2 regions of the Hoeflea ulvae genome follow, and region 2 is predicted to be linked to the other one. Evidence: riboswitches for the same ligand, from Rfam matches in the RefSeq annotation. Region 2 holds a riboswitch; the other holds the start of a gene.
What was found. A riboswitch is a leader RNA that binds a small molecule or an ion and turns the genes downstream of it on or off. The one in region 2 is predicted to bind thiamine pyrophosphate.

Region 1: it holds a riboswitch for thiamine pyrophosphate, as region 2 does, so the genes downstream of both, OEG82_RS01370 (YkoF family thiamine/hydroxymethylpyrimidine-binding protein) here and thiB (thiamine ABC transporter substrate binding subunit) in region 2, are expected to answer to the same signal.

What each region holds. Positions count from the first base shown of each region.
Region 1 is NZ_JAOVZQ010000001.1:261,445-277,294, reverse strand. Features, by position in the region: gene OEG82_RS01425 (SRPBCC family protein) at 1-282, shown strand, start outside; gene OEG82_RS01420 (SRPBCC family protein) at 282-1,157, shown strand; gene OEG82_RS01415 (GAF domain-containing sensor histidine kinase) at 1,175-2,452, opposite strand; gene OEG82_RS01410 (septation protein A) at 2,528-3,241, opposite strand; gene ftsY (signal recognition particle-docking protein FtsY) at 3,238-4,908, opposite strand; gene mtaB (tRNA (N(6)-L-threonylcarbamoyladenosine(37)-C(2))-methylthiotransferase MtaB) at 4,933-6,246, opposite strand; gene dapF (diaminopimelate epimerase) at 6,243-7,121, opposite strand; gene OEG82_RS01390 (MBL fold metallo-hydrolase) at 7,202-8,284, opposite strand; gene blaOXA (class D beta-lactamase) at 8,361-9,164, opposite strand; gene OEG82_RS01380 (hypothetical protein) at 9,372-9,800, shown strand; gene OEG82_RS01375 (diguanylate cyclase) at 10,071-11,735, shown strand; TPP riboswitch at 11,894-12,007, shown strand; gene OEG82_RS01370 (YkoF family thiamine/hydroxymethylpyrimidine-binding protein) at 12,002-12,610, shown strand; gene OEG82_RS01365 (ABC transporter permease) at 12,615-13,403, shown strand; gene OEG82_RS01360 (ABC transporter ATP-binding protein) at 13,400-14,167, shown strand; gene OEG82_RS01355 (ABC transporter substrate-binding protein) at 14,170-15,153, shown strand; gene OEG82_RS01350 (SLC13 family permease) at 15,293-15,850, shown strand, end outside.
Region 2 is NZ_JAOVZQ010000001.1:115,685-131,534, forward strand. Features, by position in the region: gene OEG82_RS00590 (AAA family ATPase) at 1-263, opposite strand, end outside; gene OEG82_RS00595 (hypothetical protein) at 438-812, shown strand; gene OEG82_RS00600 (ABC-F family ATP-binding cassette domain-containing protein) at 894-2,726, opposite strand; gene OEG82_RS00605 (thiamine diphosphokinase) at 2,729-3,382, opposite strand; TPP riboswitch at 3,446-3,554, shown strand; gene thiB (thiamine ABC transporter substrate binding subunit) at 3,594-4,604, shown strand; gene thiP (thiamine/thiamine pyrophosphate ABC transporter permease) at 4,615-6,237, shown strand; gene OEG82_RS00620 (thiamine ABC transporter ATP-binding protein) at 6,234-6,959, shown strand; gene OEG82_RS00625 (M48 family metalloprotease) at 7,096-8,607, shown strand; gene OEG82_RS00630 (RNA polymerase factor sigma-32) at 8,626-9,495, opposite strand; gene OEG82_RS00635 (CarD family transcriptional regulator) at 9,743-10,312, opposite strand; gene fdxA (ferredoxin FdxA) at 10,831-11,169, opposite strand; gene OEG82_RS00645 (RNA-binding S4 domain-containing protein) at 11,446-11,835, opposite strand; gene OEG82_RS00650 (helicase-related protein) at 11,847-15,089, opposite strand.

The DNA of each region.
Region 1 (15,850 bases), 150 kb from region 2:
GAGGGAAACATCATGGAAAATTCCGGCGTCTATCTCGAGGTGGTGCCACAGGAAAGGCTGGTGTTCACCGACGCCTACAGCGAAGGCTGGAAGCCGGCGTCCGAGCCTTTCATGACCGCGATCCTGCTTCTGTCCGATACCCCGGACGGCGGCACCAGCTACACCGCGATTGCCCGGCACAGGAACCCCGATACCAGGGCGAAGCATGAGAAGATGGGCTTTTTCGACGGCTGGGGCACGGTGGTGACGCAGCTTGAAACCTATGCGAAAGGACTCGCGTGATGGGCGGACGTTTTGCCATGCTGACCTTCGAGCGGCAGTTCGCCGCGCCGGTCGAAACCCTGTGGGAAGCCTGGACCGCGCCGGCCGCCCGGGCGCTCTGGGCTCCGCCTTCGCCCACGGTCACCGTGGAATTTCTCGAGGCCGATACCCGTGTCGGCGGACGCGAGATCTCGCTGTGCAAGGTGGACGGCCATCCCGACACCCGCTGCGAGGCTGGCTGGCTGGAACTGCAGCCCGCCCTGTGCAGCGTCAATTACGAGGTGATCTCGTCAGAAGGGATCACCCAGTCGGCGTCGCTGGTGACGGCAAATTTCTCCAGCCAGGGCGAAGGCAGCCGGATGGTCGTGACCGTGCAGCTGTCATCGCTGTCGGAAGACATGGAATATGGCTACCGCCAGGGATACGGCGCCGGGCTCGATAATCTCGACGCGGTGAGCGAGCGGACTATGCTGCTCAGCCGAGTGATCAAGGCGCCGCGCGATGTAGTCTGGGGCGCCTGGCTCAATCCCGAATCGCTGCCCAAATGGTGGGGCCCGGACGGGTTTTCCTGCAAGACGAAGCGGATCGACCTGCGCGCCGGTGGCGAATGGGTGTTCGACATGATCGGGCCGGACGGCACGGTCTACCCCAATCATCACCTCTATGGCGACGTCAAGACCGGAGACAGGATCGGCTACACGCTGCTTTGGGGCGAGAACGGGCCAAAACACGCCGATGCCTGGGTCGCCTTCGAGGAGGAGGACGGGGCCACCAAAATCACATTGGGCATGGTGTTCGCTACCGCAGCCGAGTTCCAGGAGGCCAAGGGTTTTGGCGCAGTCGAGCTGGGCCAGCAGACCCTGGGCAAGCTCGCGCGCTTCATTGGAGCCTCGTGACAAACAGTGTGCCCGGGTCAGTCGTGCTGCCGGTCACCCGGTGTTTCGCTTTCGAGCACCGGGTTGCCGGCAGGACGGGGCAGCTTCAGCGCGAAGGCGGTGATGCCGTCCTGGCACTCGACATCAAGGCTGCCATTGTGGGCCCGGGCGATGGATGCGGCGATGAACAGCCCCAGTCCCAGCCCTTCGCTTGTTGCCTTCTGCCCGCGCCGGAAGGGGCGAAAAAGATCGCCGATGAGGTTGTCGGGGATCGGCTCGCCGCGGTTGGAGACCGTGATTGACACTTCACCGCCGGCATCCGTGCCCGTGACGGCGATTGCCGAACCGGGAGTTGCGTGATTGGTGGCGTTCGACAACAGGTTCGAAACCGCCTGGGCAATGCGCGAGGCATCGCAATGTACGGGTCCGTCGAAGCGCAAATCGAGGTCGATCCGGTGCTGCGGCGCTGCCATGCGGATTTCCTCCACCACGTCGTTGATGGCTTGTGCAAGCGGCGCGTCCGGGGTTGCCGCGATGCGGATGCCGCCGCCCAGACGGGATTTGGCATGCATCATGATGTTGTCGATCAGTTCGTTCATGCGGCGCATCGAGGAGCGCATCAGCGGCAGAACCGCTGTGATTTTTCCAGGTTCGGGGTGTCTTTCAAGCTGGCGAAGCCCTGCACCGAATGCAGCGACCGGATTGCGCAGATCGTGACCCAGAACTGCGACAAATTCTTCCTGAATCTGCGCCAGTTCACGCTCTTTTCTGAGCAGCAGTTCCTGAGCGGCCAACTGTTCCTCGTTCTCCAGCGTCTGGCTGATCACGCTGGCAAACATTTCCAGCATGGCGACAACACGCGGATGCTTGACATCGCGCACCTCGGTGTCGATGGCGCATAAAGTACCAAAGAAGCTGCCATCGCTGCGGTAGATCGGGATCGAGGCATAGCTGACAATGCCGAAGTTCATCGCGATGGGGTGGTTCTGATACACATCGTCGGTGGCAACATCATTGAACAGCACCCGCTGTCCGGTGGTGCGGACCGACTGGCAGAAGGTTGACCGGATTTCGATCTCGTCGCCGGAGACAAGGCCGAAATTGACCTCGTCAACGGTACGGCATGCGACCCAGCGGTCGGCCGTCACCCGGGCGACGGCGGCAAAGCGCATATTGGTGGCCAGCATGATGGTTTCCAACACCGTGCCGATCACCTCGCTGCCGGTCATGATGTCTATGTCAGACTGGAAATCATGGTCTCCCGCCAGATAGGCAGCATGGCTTTGAAGAGCTGTGCGCTTTGCTATTTCATTCATCTGGCTCAGTCCTCCGTTGGTTTCGCCCGGGTTCCGGCTTCAGGCCGGCAACGGCCTTCCGGCCGCATCGGCGTCTCAGGCCTGCTTCTGTTCCACCTCTTCGGGCAGTGCATGGCGCTGCATCAGCGGCAGTTGCATCAGCGTGAAGACGATTGACAGCGGCATGTTGCCCCAGACCTTGAAGGTGATCCAGAAGTCGGTGGAGAAATTGCGCCAGATCACCTCGTTGATCAGCGCCATCAGCAGGAAGAACAGGCCCCAGCGGAAAGTCAGGATGCGCCAGCCTTCGGCATCGAGCTTGAAGGCCGAATCGAAGACATAGCCAAGGAAGGATTTCTTGAACAGAAGGCCGCCCAGCAGGATCACGCCGAACATGGTGTTGATGATGGTCGGCTTGACCTTGATGAAGGTCTCGTCCTGCAGCCACAGCGTCAGCGCGCCGAAGATCAGCACGATGACGCCCGACAGCAGCGGCATGATCGGCAGCGTCCGGGTCAGCATCCAGGAGGCCGTCAGCGCAATCGCGGTGGCGATCATGAAACAGGCGGTGCCGACAAAGATCGGACCGCCGATATCGGCCAGGAACGGCACCCGCTCGGAGATCCAGGCGCCCCGGGCATTGGCGAAGAAGAACACCATCAGCGGCCCCAGCTCCAGCACCAGCTTGAGCAGCGGATTGACATGCTTGCGCTGCGGATCGCCCGGATCGCGCTCGAACACATGGATTTCGGTCTCGGCAGCCCCGGCTTCGGGTGGCTTGTTGTTGCCGTGTTCGATGGGGGCGCTCATGTCATGTCTCCGGCCGGTTGTCCGGCAATGGCGGATGCGAAATCGGCCGCCTCAAAGGGTTCGAGATCGTCTACACCCTCGCCGACACCGACGAAATAGACAGGCAATTTATGTTTTGCGGCAATGGCGACGAGGATGCCGCCGCGCGCCGTGCCGTCGAGCTTGGTCATCACCAGTCCGTTGACGCCGGCGACATTCTTGAAGATCTCGACCTGGCCCAGCGCATTCTGGCCGGTGGTGGCATCCAGCGTCAGCAGCACCGTGTGCGGCGCTTCCGGATCCAGCTTGCCGATCACGCGCACCACCTTGGCCAGCTCGTCCATCAGCTCGGTGCGGTTTTGCAGCCGCCCGGCGGTGTCGATGATCAGCACATCGGCGCCGTCGGTGCGCGCGGTCTCGAAGGCCTCATAGGCCAGCCCCGCCGCATCGGCGCCGAGCTTGGTCGAAACCACTTTCGAGCCGGTGCGGTCGCCCCAGATCTTGAGCTGCTCGATCGCCGCGGCGCGGAACGTGTCGCCGGCTGCCAGCATCACCTTCAGCCCGCCGGCGCTGAGCTTTGCAGAGAGCTTGCCGATGGTGGTGGTCTTGCCGGTGCCGTTGACACCGACCACCAGGATCACATGCGGCTTGTGGCTGAGATCGAGCTCCAGCGGCCTGGCCACCGGTTGGAGCACGCGGGTGATCTCGTCGGCCATCACCTTCTGCACTTCCGCCGGTGAAATGTCCTTGCCATAGCGGCTGGCCGACAGCGCATCGGTGATCCGCATCGCGGTCTCGACGCCGAGATCGGCCTGCAGCAGGATATCCTCCAGTTCTTCCAGCGTGTCCTCGTCCAGCTTGCGCTTGGTGAAGATGCCGCTGATCTGGCCGGTGAGCTGGCCCGAGGTGCGCGACAGTCCCTTGCGCAGACGCTGCCACCAGTTGGATTTCTCTTCCTGCACGGGCTCGGGCGCCACAACCGGCTCGCGCGCAGAAACGGTGTCGCGAACCACCACATTGCGCGGCAGCGGCGCCGGTGCCGGCTCCGGTTCGGGCTGGGTTGCGGGCTCTGGTTCCGGCTCGGATTGTGCTGCCGGCTCGGGCTCGGGCTCGGGCTCGGACTGTGCTGCGGGTTCGGGCCCTTCTTCCGGAACCGGTGCGACCGCAGGAGCAGGAGTCTCATCGGGGACCGGCGCAATGGCGGGATCGGCGGTTAGTTCCTCCGGCGCCAGCCCGTCCTCGGGGCCTTCGGCCACGGGCTCGGCATGGACCGGCTGTGCAGGCGTCACTGCAAGCTCGGGCGCAGTTTCGGGCGCGGGCGGGATCTCGCCGTCGGGTGCAGGCGCAATCGCCGGATCGGCGGTGATCTCCTCGGGGGGCAGCCCCTCGTCCGGGGCTTCGGCCGCGGTTTCGGCCGGCTGATCCGGGATTGGCGGTTCGCCGGCATGGTCCTCGTCGGCAGGTGCAGGCGGCGACAGCTCGTCCGCGGGGGCTGTCTCCGGGGTGAACTGCATGGCGCCGTCCTGGGGGAAGGACTGTTCTGGCGCATCTGCGGGTGCCTCTGGGGCAGGCGCCGTCTCGGGCAGGCTCTGTGTTGCTGCCTCCGGTGCCGGTTCGGTCGCGGGATCCGGCACGACTTCCTTGTTCCGCCCGAAGGAGAAAACTTTCTTGATGAAGTTGAGCGCCATGCCTGTCTGCCGTCCTTGCTGGGGTCAGCCCGTGGCGCGGGTCGGGAGAGGGGTCCCGTCGTCCGCTGCCGTGCCAACCAGTTCGCCGGTCAGGTGATCGCCATCCCGTCCGGTCACCCGTATCACCGCCATCTGGCCCCTTGGCGCGTTTGACGCAACCACCGGGGTGAAATTTTCCGTCCGCGCCGTGCCTGAAAACTCGACCAGCACCGAATGCGTGCCGCCCTTTCCGGCCATGTCCGCAAGATGCGCGTCATAGGCCTTGTCGCCATGGGCCCGCAGCCGCGCGGCGCGTTGCTTGATCAGGCCGCGGTCAAGCTGCGGCATCCGTGCCGCCGGGGTTCCCTCCCGCGGCGAATAGGGAAAGACATGCAGAAAGGCAATGCCGCATTCGTCGATGATGTCGAGCGAGCGGGCAAACATCTCTTCCGTCTCGGTCGGAAACCCGGCAATCAGATCGGCGCCGAAGGCAAATCCCGGCCTGAGATCACGCACGGTGCGGCAGAACTTGATCGCATCGTCGCGGCCGTGCCGCCGTTTCATCCGCTTGAGGATCATGTCGTCGCCATGCTGCAGCGACAGGTGCAGATGAGGCATGAAGCGCGGTTCGCTGGCGATCAGATCCATCAGCGTGTCGTCGACCTCGATCGAATCAATCGACGACAGCCTTAGCCGTTTCAGCTCCGGCACCTGCCTGAGAATGGTGGCGGCCAGCGTGCCGAGCTTTGGCTGTCCGGGCAGGTCGGCGCCATAGCTGGTGGCGTCGACCCCGGTAATGACGGCTTCGTCATAGCCATTGTCGACCAGCTTGGCGATCTGCTCGACCACCGCGCCCATCGGCACCGAGCGGGAATTGCCGCGGCCAAAGGGAATCACGCAGAAGGTGCAGCGATGATCGCAGCCGTTCTGCACCTGCACGAAGGCGCGGGCATGGCCGGACACCGCCTCGATCATCTGCGGCGCGGTCTCGCGCACCGACATGATGTCGTTGACGCGGATCTTTTCGCTCTCGGCGACGCCGAAATCCGGCAATTTGCGATAGGTCGAAACCCGGCCCTTGTCGTCATTGCCGATCACCGCGTCGACCTCGGCCATCGCCGCAAAGGTCTCCGGCTCGGTCTGGGCGGCGCAGCCCGACACGACGATGCGGGCATCGGGGTTTTCGCGCCGCGCCCGGCGGATCGATTGCCCGGCCTGGCGCACCGCGTCGGCGGTCACCGCGCAGGTGTTGACCAGAATCGCATTGTTGAGCCCGGCGGTCTCAGCCGCGGTGCGCATGGTCTCGGATTCGAAGGTGTTGAGCCGGCATCCGAATGTCAGGACGCGGACACCGCTCACGCTACCGCCTCTTCAGCCAGCCAGCCGCCGGTTGCGGGATTGACCCGGCCTGAAAATTCCCATTCGGCCGGGCCGGTCATGACCACGTGATTGTTGGCGCGCCAGTCGATCTTCAGCGGCCCGCCGGGCAGGTTGACGGTGACGACGCGGCCGGTGCGGTCGGTGCGCGAGGCCGAGACGGCGGCCGCACAGGCGGCCGAGCCGCAGGCGCGGGTCAGGCCGACGCCGCGCTCCCAGGTTCTCAAATCCATGGTCGACGCATCGATCACCCGGGCAATCGAGATATTGGCGCGTTCGGGAAAGATCGGGTGGTTTTCCAGCAATGGTCCGAAGCGCTCGAGATCATGCGCCCAGACATCGTCCTTGACCCAGAAGATCGCATGCGGATTGCCCATCGACATCACCGAGGGCGAATGCAGCAGCGGCGCGTCAATCGGGCCGATCTGCAATTCGATGCGGGTGGTGTCGAAAAACTCTTCGGCCAGCGGGATCCTGTCCCAGCGGAATTCCGGCACGCCCATGTCGACCGAGATCAGCCCGTCCTCGTGCTCTTCGGCATTGAGAATGCCGGCCAGCGTCTTGAAGGTGAAACTCTTGCGTCCGGTTTCCGATGCCAGCGCCTGCACCACGCATCTTGTGCCGTTGCCGCAGGCCTGGGCGCGGGTGCCGTCGCGGTTGAGAATGTCGATGCGGTAATCGACGCCGTGAATCTCGGTGTCATGGATCGCCATGATCTGGTCAAAGCCGGTGCGTTCGCCGGACGCCAGCGCAATCGCGGCTTCCGCAGTCACGGCATCGCTGCGGCCGCGCATGTCGATGACGACAATGTCGTTGCCCAGTCCGTTCATCTTGGCGAAAGGGACCATCGGTTCCATGCTGCGCATCCGTTGCTGTTGACGGCCTATATGGCAAAAATGCACCGCAATTACCAGTGCGGGGCCACCAGGCTCAGCGCCTAAACGCTCGTGGCGGGCGCTTCCCAGCTTTCGCCGGCATGCAGCGGCCGGAACCGGTCTTTGGCCACGCCTTTTTCGGCCAGCTTGGCATCAAGCACCTCCGCCGGCGCGTCGCGGCCCTCGTCGGTGAGCTGGAAGGTGCCCCAGTGATGGCCCAGCGCAAATTCGGCGCCCGACATCAGAAAGCCGTCAATCGCCTCGTCGGGATTCTGGTGCTGATCCTTCATGAACCAGCGTGGCTCATAGGCGCCAACCGGCAGGATCGCGGCGCGGAACTTGCCGTGCTTTTCGCGGGCGTTCTTGTAGGGCCGGCCCTTGTCGAAGCCGGTGTCGCCGATATGCAGGATCTTGCCACCGGCGGTCTCGATCACAAAGGCCGCCCAGAGCGCCATCGAACGGTCGTTCATGCCGCGCGCCGACCAGTGATGGCAGGGCTCGAAATGGATGGTGGCCGGACCGGATTCGACCGACTGGCCCCAGTCGGCGGTGATCACCCGCATGCTCGGCGTGTGCGCATGGATGATGGCGTCATTGCCCAAGGGCGTGACCACCAGCGGATTGTGCGCCTGTCTGAGCCGCGCCAGTGTGACAAGATCGAGATGGTCGTAATGATTGTGGCTGAGCAGCACCAGGTCGATCTCGGGCAGATCCTCGAATGCAATGCCGGGAGCGGTGACCCGCTTCGGCCCGGCAAAGGAGAGCGGACTGGCGCGGTCGGACCAGACCGGGTCGGTGAGAATATTGAGCCCGGCCGTCTGGATCAGCATGGTGGCGTGACCGACCATGGTGATCTTCAGCGCATCGCCCTCGACCCGGGGGTCGGGCCGTGCCGGGGCAAAGGGGCTGGTGACGGTCGCCGGCCATTTCACCTGGGTGCCGCCGAATTTCCATTTCAGCAGATCGGAAAATCCCTTGGGCGAGGCGCCGTCGGGATTGAAGAACCGCGTCCCGTCGAAATGATCGCTGACCGGACCGGAATGATAGCGGTTGGCATTGCGGGAAAGAGCCATGGAGGTCCCCGATGCGCCAAGGCCGAAAAGGGCGGCAAGCGCGGAAAATTTGAGAAAGGAGCGACGTTTCATGGTTTGAAATATGGGGGCGAGGGCCATGCGGTCAAGGCAGGACGGAATTGACCGGCCCGGATTGCATGGCCGGCGATCACGGACCGGACGAGATCAGCTCGGGCCACGCTTTCAGGAACGCCTGTTTGTTTCTGATCCCGGCGGAGCCCTTTTCGCGTTTTTCATCCTGGTTGAGCCGCGCAAACACCACAGTCCGGTCGCCTTTTTCGGCCCAGCCGACAAACCAGCCCCAGCCGCGCGCCCTGTCGAAGGATCCGTCCGCCTGGCGCGGACAGGCAGCTCCGGTCTTGCCGAAAATCGTCCATCCGCCGGCCGCAGGTGTGGCCTCGACCAGTGCCAAGGTCAGATCACGGGCGGCGGGTTTGACAGGCAGATCGCCATTGACCAGCCCACGCAGGAACGCGATCTGCTCGATCGGTGCAATTTTGAGCGAAGAGCTGATCCAGGCGCGTTCAAGCGCGTTGTTCTTGCCCGGATCGCCGGAGACATCGGCATTTCCGTAGCCGAAAGCCTGCGTGTATCGTTGAAATTCCGCCATGCCCAAGGCAGCCGTGAGCTGCTGGGAGTACCAGACGACAGAAAATTTCATCCAGCGCTGCGGATCGGTGGGCTGGGTCCAGTTTCTCCCGCCCCAGTCAGGATAGCCTGCCTTATAAGGCAGAACCGGTGCATGTGCGCCGGTGAGATAGCCCGACTCAAATCCCATCAGCGCGAGCGGGATCTTGAAGGTCGAGGCGGGGGTGACCCGGGTGCTGCAATCCCCCTGGCTCAGCAACAGCTCTCCGGATTTGGCATCGGCGATGAGGGTGCAGATGGTTCTTGCGCTTACGCCGGAGGCCGACGAGATCAGCAGGATCAGAACCGGGAGGATGTATTTCATGAATTCGGGTCCGGCATGGCAGCAGGTCAGGCTCGGGTGAGAGCTCAGTTCTGACACTGTTTGCGGGCTCCCGCAACGGTGCGGACTGCTTCGGCCTCTAAGCCGGACAGGCAAGATGAACCGACCATGAATGCTGGCTTCAGAAACGGTTCAAGCTCTGCGGGTCATGGTGGGGTCATTGAAGCACACATCACAGGGAGCCACATCATGTTGACGAAATCCATTCTCACCCTCGCCGCCGCCAGCCTGGCAGCCGTCCTCGCCCAGACCCCGGTTCGGGCCGCCGATTCATCGATCAATGCCCGCGATCATCGTGCCACCGTCGAACGCAAGATCCGCGATCACCGGGCGCCGGCGCCGGTCCAGACCCGCGACCACCGCCTCACCAAGCAGGACACCACCCGCGATCACCGCAACGGCCGCAAGAATGAAGTGGTCAAGGTGAGCCGCAAGGATTGCCGCAGCGGTGCCGAGAACCTGCGCCGCTCGGGCTACAGACAGATCAAGATGCTCGACTGCCGCGGAAGCGAATATTCCTACCTGGCCAAGAAGCACCACGCCCTGTTCGGCGCCAAGATGAACGCCTATTCGGGCAAGATGAAGGTGTCCTTCCTTGGAAACGCGCGGTCGCACTGAGACAGGCTTCAGCCCCATGAGGTGATGAAAACCAGACGCGGTGCCGGGAAATCCTTTCCGGCGCCGCGCGATCCTTGTCTGGCCGGTGCCGTCACAAACCATCCTGCAGGCCGCAGCGCGGCGGCGTCGCGGCTTGCCGGCCCGGGTTCAGGGCGGCAAGATTAGGTGGCGGATGACAAAGCTTCGTTAGGAATACTCGCGTATGGCTGGATCAGAAATCCCTGGCTGCGCGGCGGAACCCGCTCTGCCGGAACGCCTTGAGGACCGACGATGAATTATTCGACCCCGACCCTGCTGGTGATCGCACTGCTCGCGATCCTTGTTGTCGGACGAATCATCCGGTCGCCGGTAGCGCCGGGGCGCATAGCCTTCGCGCTGGCGGCGGTGGCGTCGGTCTGGTGGATCGCCATGGTCGTGCTGCGGCTCAACAGTGCGGAACTGTCGGACAAGATCCTCTTCAATCGACTCGCCTGGTTCGGCATCATCGCCACGCCGCTGTTCTGGTCGGCAGGCTTTCTTGATCATGCAGGCTTCAGCCGGGTTACCAGACCCCTGCCAATCGCCCTCATGCTCGTCCTCAGCGCGCTTGCAGGTTTCGCTGCGCTGACGGATGGCTATCACCACTGGATCTACACCGGCATCATCAACACAGAGCGGCCGAGCTTCGCCTATGGATGGCTGTTTTATGCGTTGTTGGGTGGAATGTATCTGTGCATGCTGATGGCCTGCCTGCTGTCGATTTCGCAGCTGAAACGGGCGTCTCGTCTGCACAGGCGCCAGATGATTGCGCTCCTGGTCGCAACATGTGTGCCCTGGGCATGCAATGCGGCTTTCGTCCTGTTCGAATTCCGGCTCTTCAACGATGACCCTACGCCATTTGCCTTCAGCGCGACCGTGATGGCCGTCCTGTTTGCGCATCATCGCGGAAAGCTGTTCATCGCACCGCCGATTGCGCGAGACATCATCTTCCAGATCCTGCCGGATCCGATCGTGGTGCTGGAGCCAAGCGGCCTGGTTCTCGAGGTCAATCCGGCGGCAGAGAAACTGACAGGATTCAGCGCTGAAACCGTGGGGACAAAACTCCCGTCATCCAATCCGCTGATGCAATTCCTCGCAGCAAACGCACAGAGGGAGAGCAGAAAGCCCCTCGTTCATTTCACCGCCATGGGGAAGATTTTCGAGGTGTCCATCCAGCCGCTGGAACCATGGGGCCGGCAAGGCAGTGTCATGATCGTGTTGCGCGACGTCACCGCCCGCGAAGCCGCGCAGAAAGAACTCTCCGATGCCGGGCAGGCGCTGAAGCTTCGTCTTGAAGAAAACCTGCGTCTGCAGCAAAAGCTGGAACAGCAGGCATTTCACGACCATCTGACCGGGCTTTTCAATCGCCGCCACGCCAGCACCGTCATCCCGCCGGTGCTGTCGGGTGCGAGCGGACAGGAACCGGTGTCGTTGATCATCGTGGATCTGGACTATTTCAAGCAGGTCAATGACCGCTACGGGCACGATGTCGGCGACAAGGTCCTGGCGTCCTTTGCCACGATCCTCAGCGACAGCTTGAACGACTCGGAAATGGCGTTCCGCCATGGCGGTGAGGAATTCCTCATCGTGTTGCCGGACACGAGCCGCGACCAGGCGCTGGCGCGATGCGCACAGTGGCGGCATGAATATGCCACCCGGACCATTGCCGAGCTGGAGGACGCCTTGTCCTTTTCGGCCGGAATTGCAGTCGCTCCCGAAGCCGGAACGTCGCTGGCCGCATGCTCAAAGGCGGCGGACATCGCTCTGTACCGGTCCAAGATTTCCGGGCGCAACAATGACACCGTCTGGGGAGAGCATCTCGACGGAATGGCGCGGGAAGGGTCCGTTGGCAAGGGCCCTGCGGGAGGCCACGACATGCCCGTGGTTCCGGCAGATCGCAAGGCAGCGTTGCCCTGATCCATCCGAGTTGCAACTGGATGTCCGCGCTCGCGCTCTGTCATGATCCCGTCGGACGGGACCGCTGACCTTTCCTGTCAGTGGTTCCAAGACCGCCAAAAAAATCTGCAGGGAGGGCGGCAAAACCCTTGCATTTGCATGCAAATCCTGTTGAATGCGCCTCACCACAGGGGTGCCGCGTAGAGCCGCGGCTGAGATGTGGGCGCCAAGCCCACGTACCCTCGAAGCTGATCTGGATAATGCCAGCGTAGCAAGGAGGAACCAAGATGTTCGCAGGCGCGCAAATCTCCCTTTACCCCATGACCGACGGGTTCGTCGACGTGATCCTGTCGTCGCTCTCGGCGCTCGATCCGTATCGCGAGCGGCTCAGGATCGAGACCGATGATATCTCGACGCTGATTGTCGGCCCGCCGGAAGTGCTGTTTCCGGCCCTGCGCGATCTCTATGTCGCCGCCGCCGCTTCCCGGCATCATGTCGTGCTTCGCGCCACGCTGTCGCGCGGATGCCCCGGCGAACCCGATGATCCGATCTGCCAGACCGGAGCGCTGGCCAATCCCTCCGAGCCGCTTGCAAGCCGCCAGGCCGGGGCACTGGCCGCCTTGGCTGAAGCGCCCGAGACCGGCGAGACCGCCCGGGCGCAGTTCTCGCTCTACGTCATGGGTGCCGGCGACCACATGGCCGAGATCATGGGCTGCATCGACTTTCTCAAATCAAGCGGCTGTTTCGACCGGTCGAAGAATTTTTGCACAAGGCTGACCGGCGATTCCGGCCCGGTGTTTGCCACGCTGCAGGAGGCCTTCTGCCGCTTCGGTCCACCTGCGGGCCATGTCACCATTGATCTGACGGTTTCCGCCAACAGCCCTTCGATCAGCTGATCCCATGGCTCAGTTTCCGTCCGGTGCTCCGGCGGCAAGGCTTGTCCAGGGTCTGCCGGCCATTCTAAGCGTGCTTTCCGCGCTTTGCCTGTGGGAGATCTATGTCCGGGTCTCGGGCATCTCGCCGCTGGTGTTGCCCGCGCCCTCGCGGGTGGCGGGCCAGATCGTCGCCAATCGCGACATGCTCTGGGCCAACACGCTACCGACGCTGCAGGCAACGCTGATCGGCTTCGCATTCTCGGTCTCGGTGGCCATCGCGCTGTCGTTGCTGATCGATTTCACCCCGAAGCTCAGACGGGCGCTGTTTCCGGTGTTCGTCATCAGCCAGACCCTGCCGCTGGTGGCGATCGCGCCGCTGGTGGTGCTGTGGTTCGGTTTCGGGCTGACGCCGAAGATCCTGCTGGTGGCGCTGGTCACCTTCTTCCCGATGCTGGTGGCGCTGGTTGATGGCTACGACTCCACCGAGCCCGACATCGAGGCGCTGCTCGGCTCGATGGGCGCCTCGCGGTGGAGCATTTTCCGCCGCGCCCGCTTTCCCTCGGCGATGCCCTATTTCTTCGCGGGCCTGCGGATCTCGATCACCTATGCGGTGGTGGCGGCGATATTTGCCGAATATGTCGGCGCCCGCGCCGGTCTCGGCATCGTCATTCTCAACGCCAAGAACAGTTTTCGCCCGGACCTGATGCTGGCCGCCGTGGTGATCAGTTCGTTGCTGACGCTGGTGCTGTTCGGCGCCACGGCGCTATTGCAACGCATCGTGCTGGGCTGGCGCCATGCGGGAGCTGCGCCATGAGCGCGCCCGGCAATGCCATTGCGCTGGAGCTCGATTCAGTCTCGCTGACCCTGGGCGCCACCGCGGTGCTCGACGACATCTCGCTGCATGTGGCCAAAGGCGAGTTCGTCTCGATCCTCGGGCCGTCCGGATGCGGCAAGTCCAGCCTGTTCCGGCTGCTCACCGGTGCTTTGTCTGCGGATCGCGGCAGCATCAGCGTCAATGGCGCGCCGTTGTCCTCAAAGCCCGAAGCCTTCGCCTTCATGCCGCAGCGCGACGCGCTGATGCCGTGGCGGCGGATCATCGACAATGTCATTCTCGGGCTGGAAGTCCAGGGCATGGATCGGACTGAGGCGTGCGCCAGGGTGCTGCCGCTGTTTGCGGCCTTCGGGCTTGACGGTTTCGAGCAGCATTATCCGGCGCAACTTTCGGGCGGCATGCGCCAGCGCGCGGCATTGTTGCGCACCATCGTGCAGAACCGCGCCGTGCAATTGCTCGACGAACCCTTCGGCGCGCTCGATGCGCTGACCCGGGCGGAGATGCAGGGCTGGTTCGAGCGCCGCTGGAGCCAGGCGCAGTGGACCACATTGCTGGTCACCCATGATGTGCGCGAGGCAGTGGCGCTGTCGGACCGGATCTATGTGTTCTCGCGTCGGCCCGCCCGGATCATCGCCGAATTCACCGTGCCCGGCCCCCGTCCCCGCCTCGGCCACGCGCCTTCGGCCGAAGCCGTCCAGCTCGAAGCCCAACTGCTCGACACCCTTCTCACCCAAACCGGAGACTGACCATGAAACATGTTCTCACAGCCCTCGCCCTGCTCATTGCCCTGCCGGCGCAGGCCGCGGAAAAGCTCACCGTTGCGCTCGACTGGACGCCCAACACCAACCATGTCGGGCTCTATGTCGCCCAGGCCAAAGGCTGGTTCACCGAGGCCGGTCTCGATGTCGAAATCCTGCCCTATACGGACACCTCGTCGGGCACGCTGGTGTCGACCGGTGTCGCCCAGTTCGGAATCCTGAGCGCCGTCGGCTTCCACAGCCAGCGCGCCATGGGTGCTGACATGACCGCGGTGATGGCGGTGGTGCAGCACGAGACCGGACGGCTGGTGTTCAATGGCGAGCGCGACGACATCCAGCGTCCCGCCGATCTTGATGGAAAGATCTATGCAGGCTTCGGCAGCGCCTGGGAAAACGCGCTGATCTCCTCGATCATCAAGCATGATGGCGGCGAGGGCACATTCGACACGGTAACGCTCGGCACCTCGGCCTATGAAGCGCTCGCCAATGGCTCGGTGGATTTCACGCTGGAAGTCAGCACCTGGGAGGGTGTGAATTCCGTGCTGCTTGGCCGGCCACAACGCGCCTTCAGCTATGCCGATTACGGCGTGCCGGACCAGCACACCACCTTTCTGGGCGGCAACGCCACCTGGCTTGCGGCTAACACGGCAACCGCCGGTGCTTTCGTCAAGGCGGCGCAGCGCGGCTATGGCTTCGCCGCGGAAAACCCGCAGGCCGCCGCCGACATGCTGATCGCCGAAACCGGCGGCATGCTGTCCAATCCCGAGCTGGTCCACGCCTCGATGCAGGCCCTGGTCGATGGCGGCTTCCTCAAGGATGAAGGCGAAGCCGTCGGGCTGATCGATCCGGCGCTGGTCACCGGCATCACCGGCTTCCTGTTTTCCGCCGGGATCCTGCGTGACGCCAATGGCGATGTGCTCGAGACGATGCCGGACGTGTCGTCCTGGACCACCAACGCCTATCTGGCCCACTAGAAACAAGACCGGCCGGGACCGTGGCACGGATCCCGACCGGTCCCGGCCGCGCCGGCTGCAAAACAGGTTGACCCCTGCTGGCGGCCATGCAACCCAAGTCGCAGGCCTGCACGGGCATGCCGCAATGGGGACCGGATCGATGTCGACTGACCTGATCATGCTTTTTGCCATTCTGATCGTCCTGTTCGGCATGCTGGTCTGGGGCCGCATCCGCTATGATCTGGTTGCCTTCGTGGCGCTGCTGGTCACGGTGATGGCCGGCCTGATCGAGCCAGATGAGGCCTTTCACGGCTTTGGCCACCCCGCCGTTGTCATCATCGCGCTGGTGCTGATCGTCTCGCGCGGGCTGATGAATTCCGGCGCGGTCGAATTCATCGCCCGTTTCGTCACCAGCCCCGACCGCGCGCTTCCGGTGCATATCGGCATCATGGCGGTGGCCGGCGCCGTCCTGTCGGCGATCATCAACAATGTCGCAGCGCTTGCGCTGTTGATGTCGCTCGACATGGACGCGGCGCGCAAGGCCAAGCGGGCGGTGTCGCTGACGCTGATGCCCTTGTCCTTCGGCACCATTCTGGGCGGCATGATCACATTGATCGGCACACCGCCCAATATCGTGATTGCGCAATACCGCCAGGATGTGCTGGGCCAACCGTTTTCGATGTTCGATTTCGCCCCCGTCGGGCTTGCCGTGGCCATC
Region 2 (15,850 bases):
ACCCGCTCGTCGCCGAGCTGGCTGTCGCGCAGCCGGCTCACCGCGTCATATTCATAGAGCCCCTGCTGCGCCTTGGTGGTCGATTTCACCGACCATTCAATCAGGTCGAGCCCGAGCGATTCGGCGATCTGGCGAGCCAGTTCGGTCTTGCCGGTACCCGGTTCGCCCTTGACCAGCAAGGGCCGCTCAAGCCGGATTGCCGCATTGACCGCGACTGTGAGATCCTTTTCCGCGACATAGGTCGACGTGCCTTCAAACTGCATATGCCCTCCATGCGCCGCAATTCCGGCGGCTTGGTTCGATAGCTTTCTCAACACCATACTCCGGCGCGGGACGCAAGCCGCAAGGCCGGAGGGTTTGCGTCAGATCAAGGCGTTGTCACCCCTGGCGGGACAGGATGCAGCTGAACTTGCCCGCCGCATCAACCGGAGAACATTATGACGCTTTATCACATTCACCTTGTCATGGCCCGCAACAAGGAATTTCCCGAAGGCAACGTCAACCGCGGCTACGACATCCATGCGCCGCTCGATGCCGATGGTCATCTCGACAAGGCGGCCTGGGAGAAATCGCCGGCGTCATGCACGGTGGTGCGCTTCTGGGACGGCGAGCGCTCCGAGCTGGGCTACCTCACCCATCATCCCAAGGGCGGCTGGGCATTCGACTATGACCCCGCCGACGAGAGCGACGACGAAACCGGCTACCGGCTGTCCAACCATGTCTTCAAGACCGGCGAATATATTTCGGTCCGTGACCATGGCGCCGACGAGCTGCACACCTTCGTCATCGCGTCGGTGACAAAGGCCGACTGAAGCAGCAATTTTCAAGCTCACGCCATTGCGCTCGGATGATCACATCCGGGGCGCAGTGGCCGGCAGAACTTCAGCGCCGATTCAGCTTCCCTCGATGCCCTCGCGCAGCATCTCGAGCTCCAGCCATTCGCCTTCCATCTTCGCGATCTCGTCCTTGAGCGCGTCATGGGCCTTGGCGCGGGCGGCAAAACCATCCGGGTTCTTGGCAAACATCGCGGGATCGGCCATCTCGGTCTCGATTTTCGCCAGCTTGGCCTGCGCTTCCTCGATCTTCACCGGCAGCGTTTCCAGAGCGAATTTCTGCTTGAAGGAAAGCTTGCGCGCGGACTCCTTGCCTGCAGCCTGAGCCTTCGGCGCCGCTGCGGGACGGCTCGCCGCGTCCTGGGCGGACCGTGCCTTCTTCTCGCGCGCCTCGGCGCCGCGCTGGGCCAGCATGTCGGAATAGCCGCCCGCATAGGCGATCCAGCGTCCGTCCGGATCCTTGGGATCGGCCGGCGCCAGCGTCGAGGTCACAGTGCGGTCGAGAAAATCACGGTCATGGCTGACCAGGATCACCGTGCCGGGATAGGAGGTGACGACCTCCTGCAACAGATCCAGCGTCTCCATGTCGAGGTCGTTTGTCGGCTCATCAAGGATCAGCAGGTTGGATGGCTGCGACAGTATCCTTGCCAGCACCAGCCGGGCTTTTTCGCCGCCCGAGAGCTTGCGGATCGGGGTCCGCGCCTGCTCCGGCTGGAACAGGAAATCCTTCATGTAGCCGGTGACATGCTTGGCCTCGCCATTGATGATCAGGCTGTCGCCGCGACCATCGGTGAGATAATGCGCCAGCGTTTCCTCCGGGTTGAGCACCTCGCGGCGCTGGTCAAGCACGGCAATGTCGAGCTTGGAGCCATGCCGGACAAAACCGGTATCCGGCTCAAGTTCGCCGATCAGCATTTTCAGAAGCGTGGTCTTGCCCGCGCCGTTGGGACCGACAATGCCGATGCAGTCACCGCGATTGATCCGCATCGAGAAGTCGCGCACCACCGGCATGTCGCCATAGGTCTTGCTGATGCCTTCGGCCTCGATCACCAGCTTGCCGGAATCGCGGCTTTCGGCGACCTGGGCATTGATCCGGCCCTGCGGGCCCTTGTGGCCGCGATGCTCGGCGCGCATGGTCTTGAGATCCGAAAGCCGGCGCATGTTGCGCTTGCGCCGCGCGGTCACGCCGTAGCGCAGCCAGTGCTCCTCGCGCTCGATCTGCCGTCCAAGTTTGTGCTGCTCGAGCTCTTCGGCTTCCAGCGTCTGGTCGCGCCAGGCCTCGAAATGCTCGAAACCGCGGTCGAGCCGCAGCGACTTGCCCCGGTCCAGCCACATCGTCGCGCGGCTGACGCGCTCGAGAAAGCGCCGGTCATGCGAAATCACCAGCAGCGCGCCGCGGCTGCGTGACAGCTCGTCTTCCAGCCATTCGATCGTTGGCAGGTCGAGATGGTTGGTCGGCTCGTCGAGAAGCAGGATGTCGGGTTCCGGCGCCAGCACACGCGCCAACGCAGCGCGCCGCGCCTCGCCGCCCGACAGGGTCTGCGGGTCGGCCTCGCCATCAAGGCCGAGATGCTCAAGCAGGTAATTGACCCGGTGCACATCGTCATTGGGCCCGAGCCCTGCCTCGGCATAGGCCTGGACGGTGGCAAAGCCTTCGAAATCCGGCGCCTGCGGCAGGTAGCGGATGGTCGAGGAAGGATGCCGGAAGATCTCGCCCGATTGCGGCTCGACCTGGCCGGCGGCAATCTTCAGAAGCGTCGACTTGCCCGAGCCGTTGCGGCCGACAAGGCAGATCCGGTCTCCCGGCTCCACCTGCATGTGGACGCCGTCCAGCAGCGGCGCGCCGCCAAAGGAAAGCGCGATATCATCTAGTTTCAGAATGGGAGGCGCCATGATCAGGCTCCTGAAAAATCATGAGGGCGGGCGACGACAAGCGCGCGCCCGGAAAGGAGGCTGGCGGTCATCCGACCCTCAGCCACATTCGAAATGGTGCGGGATGCGCCAAATGCAATATCGGCGGCATCGAGCGGGTATTTGACGCCGGACAGGCTGAGCCCTCCGAGCGCGGTGAACGCAATCACCGAAAACAGCGATCCGGCCGGCAAGTCCAGTTCGAGACTGCCCGGCAGAAGCGGCACGGCCTCCTCCACGCCCGAGGTCAGCACCACATCCAACCCGCGCTCGGCAAGCGTGACCGCCTGCAGCAGATGCGACAGGGCGTGGTCGGTACGGTCGCCGCCAAAGGCGCCGACCAGCACCAGCCGCTGTGCGCCGCGGTCGATCGCCTGTTCAATGGCAAGTTCGCCATCGGTGAAATTCTTCTCGGCGGCAAATGGCAACCGCTGTGTGGCGGCGAAGGCCTCGGTCAGCTCTGGCGAGGTCGAATCGAAATCGCCGACCCACAATTCCGGCGTGAGCCCGAGCGCCGGGGCATGCGCCATGCCGCCATCCGCCGCGATCGCGCGCGCGCCGTCGATCAGCGCCCGGACGCGGTCGTCAATTTCAAGCGCCCCGCCAAGCAGGATTGCAAATGTCGAAACAGGTGTCATGGCGCAAGCCAATAGCAGCTTTGCGCGCACTTGCCAGCGTCTGGAAGAAATTCTATGTCTTGTCTCGCTCTAACGGGGTGCCTGGCGTTTTCGCCGGGCTGAGAGGCCGGATGGCCAACCCGAAGAACCTGATCCGGTTTGTACCGGCGGAGGGATTAGACGTGCTCATCGCGCCTATTCCTGTTTTTTTGATCAAAAGGAGGCGCGAACAATGCGCAAATTTCGACTTGCCCCGCTTGCCCTGGCAGCTCTTGTGCCGATTCTCTCCCAGCCTGCGGCCGCTGCCGACAGGACGCTGACCATCTACACCTATGAGAGCTTCACCGCCGAATGGGGCCCCGGCCCAAAGATCGAAGCCGCCTTTGAAGCCGATTGCGGCTGCGACCTCAAATGGGTCGGCGTTGCCGACGGTGTCGCACTGTTGAACCGCCTCAAGCTCGAGGGCGACAAGGCCGAAGCCGGCATCGTGCTCGGACTCGACACCAATCTGGTCGAGGAAGCCAAGGCCACCTCACTGTTCGAGGCCCATGGTCTGGAGACCGGCGCCGTCTCGGTTCCGGGCGGCTACAGCGATGATGTCTTCATCCCCTATGATTACGGCCATTTCGCCGTGATCTATGACACCGAGGCGGTCGACACTCCGCCGGCCAGCCTCAAGGAACTGGTCGAGGGCGATCCGCAGCAGAAAATCGTCATTCAGGATCCGCGCACCTCGACACCCGGACTGGGGCTGCTGCTCTGGATGAAATCGGTCTATGGCGATGACGCCGCGGCGGCCTGGGAGACGCTGAGCAAGCGGGTGCTGACCGTCACGCCCGGCTGGTCGGAATCCTACGGCCTGTTTACCTCGGGCGAAGCGCCGATGGTGCTGTCCTATACCACCTCGCCGGCCTACCACATGGTCGCCGAGGAAACCGACCGCTACCAGGCCGCTGAATTTGCCGAAGGCCATTATCTGCAGATCGAGGTCGCAGGCCTGCTCGCCAATGCGCCGGACAAGGACCTGGCAAGGCAGTTCCTCGGCTTCATGATGACGCCGGGCTTTCAGAACGAGATTCCGACCAACAACTGGATGCTACCGGCAGCCCCGGTCAGCATCGAGCTGCCGGACGCTTTCGCAAAGCTGGTCTCGCCGCAAAAGACATTCCTCTACGGCTCCGCTGAGGTGGCTGAGAACCGCGCCGCCTGGATCGAGGAATGGCTCGGCGCCATGAGCCGGTGATCCTGACCTGATGCTGACCAGGGCCGAACATCGCGCCGCACGGGCAAGCGGCCTTGCCGCCTTGCTCGCTGTCGGCCTGGCCCTGGCCATCCCCGTCTCCGTGCTTCTGCTGCACGGCGCGGCGACGGGTCTCACATCCACGCAAGCCGATTACCTGCTGCGGATCACCCGCTTCACGCTGATGCAGGCCGGCCTGTCGACCGCGCTCAGCCTGTTGGTTGCCATTCCCCTGGCCCGCGCGCTGGCCCGCCGCCCCGCATTCTTCGGGCGGCGCTGGCTTGTCAGCCTGTTCGCGGTGCCGCTCGGCCTGCCGCCGCTGGTCGCAGCCCTCGGTCTGATCGAGGTCTGGGGCCGCAATGGCGTCGTCAACAAGGGGCTGGGGTTTCTGGGCGCCGAGACCCCGTTCTCGATCTATGGCCTCGGCGGCATCCTGCTCGCCCATGTGTTTTTCAACCTGCCGCTGGCCGTGCGCTTCATTCTGCCCGCGCTCGAGCGCCTGCCATCCGAATACTGGAAGACCGCCGCTAATCTTGGCATGGGCGGCTTCAGCCTGTTCCGGCTGATCGAATGGCCGGCCATGCGCCGCTCGGCGGCTGGTGCTGCCGGATTGGTGTTCATGCTCTGCGCAACCTCCTTCACCCTTGTCCTGGTGCTCGGCGGCGGCCCGGCGGCCACCACGCTGGAAGTGGCCATCTACCAGGCGCTGCGGTTTGATTTCGATCCCGGCCGCGCGGTGCTGCTGGCAGCGATCCAGATCGGCCTGACCCTCGCGGTGATGCTGGGGCTGAAGCTGATCTCCGCCCCCTCCGAGGCGGGCAGCACCTCGGGTGGACGCACCAGCCGCCCCGATGCCCCCGGCGGACTCCGGGCACTTCCCGACGCGATGCTGATCGGGCTGGCCGGCCTGTTTGTCTCTGCGCCGATGCTGGCGGTGGTGATCTCCGGACTGGCCGCGGACCTTGGCCGCCTTCTCGCCGATCCCCTGTTCTGGCGGGCGGCAGTGACAAGTCTGCTGATCGGCCTGGCCGCCGCCATGCTTGCCGTGCTGCTCGCCAGTCTCCTGGTTCGGGCGCGCTATTCGGCCGATGATGCGCCTGCCTCGCCGGCGCTGGGCCTGCTGTCGGGCCTGTCGGGCGCGGCCGGATCGCTGACCCTGCTGGTGCCGCCGGTCGTGCTTGGCGCCGGCTGGTTCCTGATGCTGGGCGGCGGGGTCGGCCAATTGCTGGCGCCGCTGAGCGTCATTGTCACGGTCAATGCGCTGATGGCGTTGCCCTTTGTCATGCGGGTGATCGAGCCCGCCCATCGCAGCGCCATGGAACGCAATTCCCGCCTGGCGCTGTCCCTGGGCATCACCGGTGTCTCCCGGCTACGGCAGATCGACATTCCGGCGCTGGTGCTGCCGCTGACCACGGGCTTTGTTTTCGCCGTCGCCCTGTCGCTGGGCGATCTGGGCGCCATCGCCCTGTTTGGCAGCGACCGCATCATCACCTTGCCTTGGTTGCTCTACCAGAAACTCGGCAGCTACCGCACCGACGACGCCGCAGGGCTGGCGCTGCTGCTCGGAGGCCTTACCATGGGGCTAATGCTGGCCGCCGACCGGCTCGGCAACCGCAACGGAAACAAGGCCCGATGACACAGCAGCCCGCAATTGCCTTCGAGGCCGTCACCTATGGCATCGGCGAACTCAGCGCCGAATTCAGCTTCAGCCGCCAGGCCGGCAGTGTCACCGCCATTCTCGGCGCGTCCGGCGCCGGCAAGTCCACGCTGCTCAATCTCGCCGCCGGGTTCCTTGCTCCGAGCAGCGGCCGGATCCTGCTCAACGGAGCGCTGATGAATGAGCTGCCGCCATCCGAGCGCAGCGTCTCAATGGTGTTTCAGGACAACAACCTGTTTGCCCATCTCGACATCCGCACCAATGTCGGACTGGGACTCAATCCCGCTTTGCGGCTGTCCACCTCCGAATGGGCCAGCGTCGAGGCCGCGCTCGACCGGGTCGGCCTGGCTGGCTTCGGCCGTCGCAAGCCCGGTTCGCTGTCGGGCGGCGAGCGGCAGCGGGTGGCGCTGGCCCGCGCCTTTGTCCGCCGCCAGCCGCTGCTGCTGCTCGACGAGCCCTTTGACGGCCTTGGCCCGGGACTTGGCGCCGATATGCTCAACCTGATGCTGGAGATCAGGGCCGATGTCGGGGCCACCGTGTTGATGGTCACCCACGACCCGGACGAGGCCCGCACCGCCGCCGATGAAATCCTGTTCATCTCCCGGGGCCGGATCGCCGCGGACGCGCCAGCGGAGGGATTTTTCGAACGCCAGGACCTGCCGGAGCTTGTAACCTATCTCGGCAGTACACCCGGCGATTGAAACCTTGCCACAATTTCGACGCGAGCGTTTGGCACTGGAGAACCGCCGCGAAGTCAGATAGACCGTGAGCCATCGCCCGGCTTGCGACACCAAGCCTCCGTACCGGCGTGACAACGATCGAGCGTATAACCGGACCATGGCCAAGATCGCAGCCCCCCATTCCCGCAAGGCAGCCCCAGGCAGACCACTGTCCTCGCTCGCGATCGCCGTGCTGGGCGCAGCCCTGCTGCTGTCGGGCTGCCAGACGCTGGGTGTCGACGTCTATGAGCCCACCGTCAGCCCCTCGGATTCGCCGCAGACTGCCGAAAAGGCCGGCGCCTCCGACCCGCGCACGCGCATCGGTGCCAATGAGCACCCGCGCATCATCGCCAGCTATGGCGGCGAATTTCGCGACGCCAAGACCGAGCGCCTGGTCGCACGCATTGTCGGCGCGCTGACGCTGGTGTCGGAAAATCCGAGCCAGGCCTACCGCATCACCGTGCTCAATTCGCCCGCGGTCAACGCCTTCGCCCTGCCCGGCGGCTATCTCTATGTCACCCGCGGCCTGTTGGCGCTGGCCAATGACGCGTCCGAAGTGGCGGCGGTGCTGTCGCACGAGATGGCGCATGTCACCGCCAATCACGGCCTCGAGCGGCAGCGCCGCGAAAGGGAGGTCGAGATCGCCGGCCAGGTGGCGGAAGAACTCTTTGCCAATTCCATTGCCGGACGCCAGGCGGTCGCGCGCAACAAGCTGTCGCTGGCCGCGTTCTCGCGCAACCAGGAACTGCAGGCGGACGTGATCGGGGTCAGGATGCTCGGTGAAGCCGGTTATGATCCCTATGCGGCGCCGCGGTTCCTCGAATCGATGAACGCCAACCAGCAGTTTGGCGCCGTCGATCCCGACGCCGATGTCAGCCTCGACTTCCTGGCCAGCCACCCCAATCCGCCGCAGCGGATCGATCTCGCCCGCAGCCACGCCCGCGCCTTCGGCCCGGAAGGCGTCGGCGATCGCGGCCGCGATTATTATCTTGATGGTATTGACGGTCTGCTGTTCGGCGACAGTCCCAATGAAGGCTATGTTCGCGGCACGGAATTCCTGCACCCGGTGCTCGGCATCCGTTTCTCGGTGCCCAACGGCTTCCGCATAGACAACAATGCGGCCGCCGTGGTGGCAACCGGCCCGGGTGATCTGGCAATCCGCTTTGACGGGGTGACCGACGCCAGCCGCCGCTCGCTGGCGCAATATATGGCCAGCGGCTGGGTCACCGGACTTGATGAAGGCTCAATCCGCGAGACCAGGGTCGGCGGCCTGCCGGCAGCAACGGCACGGGCCAGCGCCGACCAGTGGGATTTCGACATCACCGTCATCCGCCTGAAAGACCGGATCTACCGGTTTCTGACCGCGGCGCCGCGCAACAGCACAGATCTCGAGCGTATCGCATCGGCGGTCCGGGCCAGCTTCAAGAAGATGTCGGCAAGCGAAATCAAGGCGCTGGAGCCGTTGCGCATCCGCGTGGTCACCGTCGGTCAGGGCGACACGGTGGCGTCCCTGTCGGCCCGGATGCGCGGCGTCGAGCGCAGGACGGAGCTGTTCCGCCTGCTTAACGCCATCGCCCCGGGCGCGAGCCTCACGCCGGGGCAAAGGGTCAAGATCGTCACTGACAGATAAGTCGCTGCCGGCGGGTGATCACATGCTGGCGATTTCAGGTGTCCGGGTGGTCAGCACCATGCGCAGCTTTTCCAGCGCCCGGTTCTCGATCTGACGTACACGTTCCTTGGAGATTCCCAGCACCTCGCCGAGGGATTCGAGCGTGGCACCGTCTTCGGCCAGCCGGCGTTCGCGGATGATCCGCAATTCGCGCGGGTTGAGCGTATCGAGCGCGTCGCTGAGCCAGATATGGCGGCGCTCTTCGTCGATGATCGTCGACACCTGCTCGTCCGGCAATGGCTCATCGCTCTTGAGAAAGTCCATCCGCTCCGAGGACGCGCCCGACTCGCCGTCAGACATCGGCGCGTTGAGCGAGGAATCCGAGCCTGACAGGCGCGCATCCATCACCGCCACATCCTTGGCGTGAACGCCCAATGTATTGGCGATACGTGAATGCATGGCGCTTTCGGTGAGCGCCGGATCGTCCTGGGCAAGCCGCATCCGCAACCGGCGCAGGTTGAAGAACAGCGATTTCTGTGCGGAACTGGTGCCGCCGCGCACGATCGACCAGTTGCGCAGCACATAATCCTGGATAGACGCCCTTATCCACCAGGTGGCATAGGTGGAAAAGCGCACCTCGCGTTCCGGATCGAACCGGGCCGCGGCTTCGAGAAGCCCGACATGGCCTTCCTGGATCAGGTCGCTCATCGGCAGCCCGTAATTGCGGAACTTGGCCGCCATCGAGATCACCAGCCGCATATGCGCCATGGTGATGCTGTGCAGCGCGTCCTGATCCTTGTTATCCTTCCAGCGGACCGCCAGATCATGCTCCTCATCACGTTCGAGATAGGGAGCAGCCATCGCGGCACGAACCATTTGCCGGTTTGCAGTGATCGCTTTCGTGGCCATGTCACCCTCCTGTGATTGTCGCAGTGTTGCCTGACTCTACGCATCAACACCCGGTTTGGTTCATCAAGCCGGGTAAAATAGCTGTGAAGCCCGCTCACCGGGTTGCGATTGCGGCTCCACCCCGCTCCCTGCCGGGCCGGCAAATCGGCGGATTTCCGCTGGGGCTGGGCGCAGTGCGCAAGGCACAAAAAAGCCCGGGCACGCTGGGCGGCCCGGGCTTTTGTCAGGGTCTCTCAGAGACAGGCTGTCAGGCAGCTTCTTCCTGCGCGCCTTCTTCTTCACCGGATTTGCCGCGCTTCGGGCCCTTGTTGAGGTTTACCTCGATCAAGCGCACCGACTCGGTGTCCGACATCTTGTTGACAGCGGCAAGTTCGCGCGCCATCCGGTCAAGCGCAGCCTCATAGAGCTGACGCTCGGAATAGGACTGCTCCGGCTGGTTCTCGGCGCGATACAGATCACGCACCACTTCCGCGATCGAAATCAGATCGCCGGAATTGATTTTCGCATCATATTCCTGCGCCCGGCGCGACCACATGGTCCGCTTGACCCGTGCACGGCCCTGAACGACCTTGAGCGCGCGCTCGACGAAATCCGTTTCGGACAATTTACGCATGCCGATGGTCGACGCCTTGGCGACCGGCACCTTGAGGCGCATCTTGTCTTTTTCGAAATCAATCACAAACAATTCAAGCTTGTGTCCTGCAACTTCCTGCTCTTCGATGGCGACAATCTGCCCGACGCCATGGGCGGGATAGACAATCGATTCACCGGTCTTGAAACCCTGTCTCTGCGACGGTTTTTTCTGCTGGGTTGTCATGCGTTTTCAAAACTCCCTGTTACGGAAACGGACACTGGCAGCCGGGCATGGGTTGCCCGGACAGGTCCTGCGAAAGCCGGGGGCATTCGCACTGACTGCGCCATTCAAGGGCGATAGAAGGCAAATTTCGCAACAAATATCTCGCGGAACGTGACTGCCCGGCAGTATTGCACTGCAAGGAAAGAGAGGCCGCTGTAAGGGACGTTTGCTTCCGTTTTTGCTTCTTGTTTCGCCCAGACGGCGCCTTGAAGATGTCAGTAATGCTATGTGTACCACAAAATATGGGGTAAATCAATGATTTGCGCCAGCGGCTGCGGACAGGGCACCGGAATCGCGCCATGGTTTGCACAAGCAAGCAGCAGTGCAACCGCCGGAATGCTGCGATGCGTCACGAAATTTCGCTGCATCGCGGCAGTTTCCAGGCGGAACCCAGAGGCTGGCCCGGCCGCTTGTGGTCACCTGCGCCACTACCGGCCCGGGCAGATCAAGCCACCCCCGCACTGTCGCAAAGCACAAGATCAGTCGCCTTCGCCAGGCTCCGGCGAGAAGTATTTCTCGAACTTGCCTTCTTCGCCATCGAACTTCTTGGCGTCTTCCGGGGCATCCCGCTTGATGGTGATGTTGGGCCATTTGTCGGCATATTCGGTGTTGACCTCGAGCCATTTCTCCAGCCCCGGCTCGGTGTCCGGCTTGATCGCCTCTGCCGGGCACTCGGGCTCGCACACGCCGCAGTCGATGCATTCGTCAGGATGGATGACCAGCATGTTGTCACCCTCGTAGAAGCAGTCCACAGGGCAGACTTCAACGCAGTCCATATATTTGCAGCGAATGCAATTGTCAGTCACCACATAGGTCATACGTCTCTCCTGAAGCTTCATGCATGGGGCGCACGGGCGGTTTCATGTCGACCGAAACATCATGCATCATTTTCGAGCGGTGCAGCCGTCCTCGCCGGTCCGGACGGGCCCGCGGCGCTGCATCAAACAACGGCGGTGAGGTACCGGCTTTACCGCCACTTTGCAAGACATCTGGTTTCGCCATGGCGTCGCACCCGGATCGTGCCGAACCAAGCTCGCGGCAGCCGGCACAATTTGCGCATGTCTTTGCCCCAACAGGTGCCGGTCAAGACAAAATCATGCGCCATCATCCGGCTTGTTGAATTGATCTATTTTTCGCCTGTCCCGCTTGGTCGGCCGGCCGGCACCGGGCTCCCGTGCCGCCGGGACGATCGGCGCCTGTCCGGCTTCAGCAGGTTTGGGAGTGAGGTCCTCATACAGAAGCTGCGCTTCCGGCGCCGGGCCGCGGCGCTGGCCGCAACCCAGGATCTTCAGCACCACGATGCGCCGCTCGAACGAGATGGTCAGCACGTCGCCCGGCTTGATCAGGAAACTGGCCTGATCGATCTTCTCGCGATTGACCCTGACATTGCCGCTGCTGACAAATTTGCCGGCCAGGGTTCTGGACTTGATGGTGCGCGCGAAAAACAGCCATTTGTCTATCCGCTGTCGCGCCGGCTGGTCCACCAGGGTAAGGCCTATTTCTTGAGCTTGTCGCGCAACGCCGCCAGGGCAGCGAAGGGCGAATCAGGATCGATCGGCCGCTCCTTGCGCTGCGGCCGGTCGGTCCGGTTGCCGCGATGGGCATCATCTGCCTTGCCCGACCCGGCTTCGCCGGACCTGCCCCTGCCGGGACCGCCCTTGCCCGGTGCGCCCTTGCCATGCTGGGGCTTGCCGGAATGGCCGGGTTTGCCGCGGCGTCCCTTGCCGGGCCGCGCGTCAGCTTCGCCGCCACCCTCGCCTGCCGGCTTGGCGTCGGAACGGGGATTTCGATTGCCGCCGTCACGCCGGCCACGGCCCTCGCCGGGCGCCTGGCGCGGACCGCGCTGGCCATCCTGCCGGCCGCCGGGCCGCCACAACAGCACCGGACGCAGCGCCTCGGCATCGGCATCCTCGGCGGATGCCTCCGCTTTCGGCTCTTCAGCCGCTGTCACGGCCGCCGGAGCCGGATCCGCAGATGCCGGTTCATTCGCTTCGACCGGGGCATCGGCCACGGGTTGCGCAGACTGGCCGGCGGTGTCTTCGGGCGCGGCAGACTCTGCCGCTGCTTCGCCCGGAGCCTCCGCTTCGGCCGGCGACGCGGAATCAGCCGGTGCGGCTGCGGCATCGTCCCCGGCCGCAGCGGCCGCCAGCTTGTTCGGGCGATCAGCGGCAGTGCGCGAGACCACGACTTCGACCACGGGTCCGCTACCGGTCGCAGCACCGGTCTCGGCCTGCGCGGCGTCGAGCCCGGCAATATGGGTCTGCGCCTCCTCGGCGGGCACGGCATCGGCACGATAGCCCAGTCCCTTGAGGATTTCCTCGATGTCGTCCTGGGTGGCGCCGAGAATCGACAGCATGCCGGTGGTGGTGATGAAGCGGCGGCCATCATAGGCAGCTTCCGGGCGTGCGCCCTGGGCGCCGGGCTTCCACTGCAGCGCGGGGCGGATCAGATCGGCCAGCCGCTCCAAAATGTCGATGCGCACGGCGCGCTTACCCAGAAACCGGAACCCGGCAAGGCGGTAGAATTCACGGTCGATCTCGGGATCGGTCGCCACCGAGGTGCGCCCGGCAGCCAGCAGCGGCGTCACGTCGCCATAGCCGGGCTTGGTGAAGCCGTCATTGACCAGCGCCCACAGCAGCGTCACCAGCTCGGCAGGCGCGGGCTTGAGCAGCGCCGGCATGAAGATGTGATAGGCGCCGAACCGGATACCGTATTTGCGCAGGCTGGCGCGCGCTGCCTGGTCGAGATCCTTGATCATCTCCGAGACATCGCGGCGGAACAGGACGCCCAGGCTTTCGGCCAGACGGAACGCCAGTCCGCGCGACAGGCCGTCAAGGTCCTCGGCGCGGGTCAGGTCGTCGAGCGGCTTGAGCACGGTGGCGATGTGGTGATTGACGAAACGATCGATCCGCGCAGCAACGAAATCGCGCGCGCCGCCGGTCAGTTGCTCGTCGGCAAGCAGGATCGATCGCGGCTTGAGAATATGGTCGCCTGCAACCAGGCGCGCCACGGGATCGCCCATCCAGCGCACCGTGCCGTCCGATCCGATGGCGAAGTCGGAATTGCCCGACGCATGCAAGCGGGCCGCCCGCGCCTCGAATTCGAGGCCAAGCGCTTTCTGCGCGGCGGCGATCACCGCCTTGGCGTCCGGCCCATCTGCCGAGGCATCGGCCATGAACCGGAATCCGGCCAATTGTCCAATATGGTGGCCTTCAACAAAGACATCACCGTTTACACTGATTTCAGCTTCGAGCATCGCGTTCTCTCTCAGGCGCTTCATGAGCACAGATGTCCTGCGGTCAACGAAGCGTTTCGTCAACCTTTCATGCAACGCATCGGACAATCGATCTTCGATTTCGCGCGTCTTTTCCTGCCAGTGTGTCGGATCGGCAAGCCATTCAGGTCTGTTGGAAACATAAGTCCAGGTCCGGATCTGTGAAATCCGGGCGGATAAAGTGTCGATTTCACCATCGGTGGAATCGGTTCTGCGCACCTGTTCGGCCAGAAAATCCTCATTGACCGATCCGGTGCGGATCAAATCCCGGTAGATCGTGGCGATCAGATCCGAGTGCTGCGCCGGCGCGATCCGCCGGTAATCCGGCAGCGAACAGACGTCCCACAGCGTGGCGACGTTTTTCGGCGTGCTGGCCAGGTCGCGCACCTCGAAATCATTGACCAGATGCTCCAGCGCGCGCTGGTCGACGGCCGGAAGCGCCCGGGTCAGGCCCTGGACCGCAGGAATTTGCTCGAGGCTGGCCTGCAGCATCTGCAGACTGGAAAAATCGAGCTGCTTGGAACGCCATTGCAGGATCTTGATCGGTTCGAACACATGGCTTTCCAGCCGTTGCACCAGATCCTCCGGCAAAGGCTGCACCTGACCGGTGACGCCGAAGGTGCCGTCACGCAGATGCCGCCCGGCCCGGCCGGCGATCTGGCCGAATTCGGAGGCGGTCAGTTGCCTGTAGGAATGACCGTCGAATTTCCGGTCCTGCGCGAAGGCGACGTGGTCGACATCGAGATTGAGCCCCATGCCGATGGCGTCGGTGGCCACCAGATAGTCGACATCGCCATTCTGGTAGAGCTCGACCTGGGCGTTGCGGGTGCGCGGGCTCAGCGCCCCGAGCACCACTGCGGCACCGCCGCGCTGGCGCCGCACCAGTTCGGCAATGGCATAGACCTCATCGGCCGAGAACGCCACGATCGCGGTTCGCCGTGGCAGCCGGGTGATCTTCTTCGAGCCGGCATAATGCAGCTCCGACAGCCGCGGCCGCTCGACAATGGTGATGCCGGGCAGCAATTGCTCAAGGATCCCGCGCGCCGTGGCGGAGCCCAGCAGCAAGGTCTCCTCGCGGCCGCGCAGCGACAGGATCCGGTCGGTGAAGACATGCCCGCGCTCGAGATCGCCGGCGATCTGGACTTCATCGATGGCGACAAAGGCGGCGGTGGTTTCCTGCGGCATCGCCTCGACCGTGCAGACCGAATAGCGCGCGCCCGGCGGCGTGATCTTTTCCTCGCCGGTGACCAGCGACACGTGGTTCACACCCACCTTGTCGACCATGCGGCCATAGACCTCGCGCGCCAGCAGCCGCAGCGGCAGCCCGATCACCCCGGACGAGTGCGCCGCCATGCGCTCGATGGCATAGTGGGTCTTGCCGGTATTGGTCGGGCCCAGCACGGCAGTGACGCCACGCCCGGACAGGATCAAAGATTTTGGAGGATGGCTGCGCAAAGCGGGCATAAGTGTCCGTATCAAACTCAAGACGGCTGTTATCTAACACATCAGAGCAGCGTAAACAGGGCAAATCTCAAAGACTGCCAATGCGCGCAATTTAACACCTGGAACAGTGGCGGAACGAATCAGCGACGAATCACTGACTCGGTTTGATACCGCTTTTGTTCACCGCAATATCTTGGAAATTCGGGCGCTCATGCCACCATATGCTGAATCACGGCTGCCGCATTTGGCCGCAACCGAGCGACAAAGGTTAACAAGGGACCGGAGCCCCTGCCCGTGCGCGCACCGTCCCCTGTTCGCGGCCCTGATCTGTTCTTGATTTGTTAAGCTTTATTGACAATTCATGAACGCAATAGATCGCATTTTAACGATCTGCGTTAACTATCGGAACAGCGCCGGAACGAATCGGCTACGAATCGCAGATCGCCCGATGTTGGTGTTTTGTTCACCGCAAGATATGGGTCCACGCTGCAGCTGTGGCACAAATCTGACCGGCTCCGGCCTGTGATGCAGCGCCTTTTGCTGCGGAGATTAACCTTTGAGCCGGTCATTTCGCCCTCCCCGGCGCGCCTTTTGCGGTCGCTTCCGTCCTGATTTCGGTCAGGATTTGTTAACTTTTCCAAGCACTTCGCAAGTCCCGATGGCCAGGCCTGTTAACTTTCGGAACAGCCGTGGAACGAAGCGGCACCGAATCACAGACCTGGTTGTGTTTTTGCTTTGTTCCACGCAACATATGCCTGCCCGAAGCCGGCCGCCCACCAGAT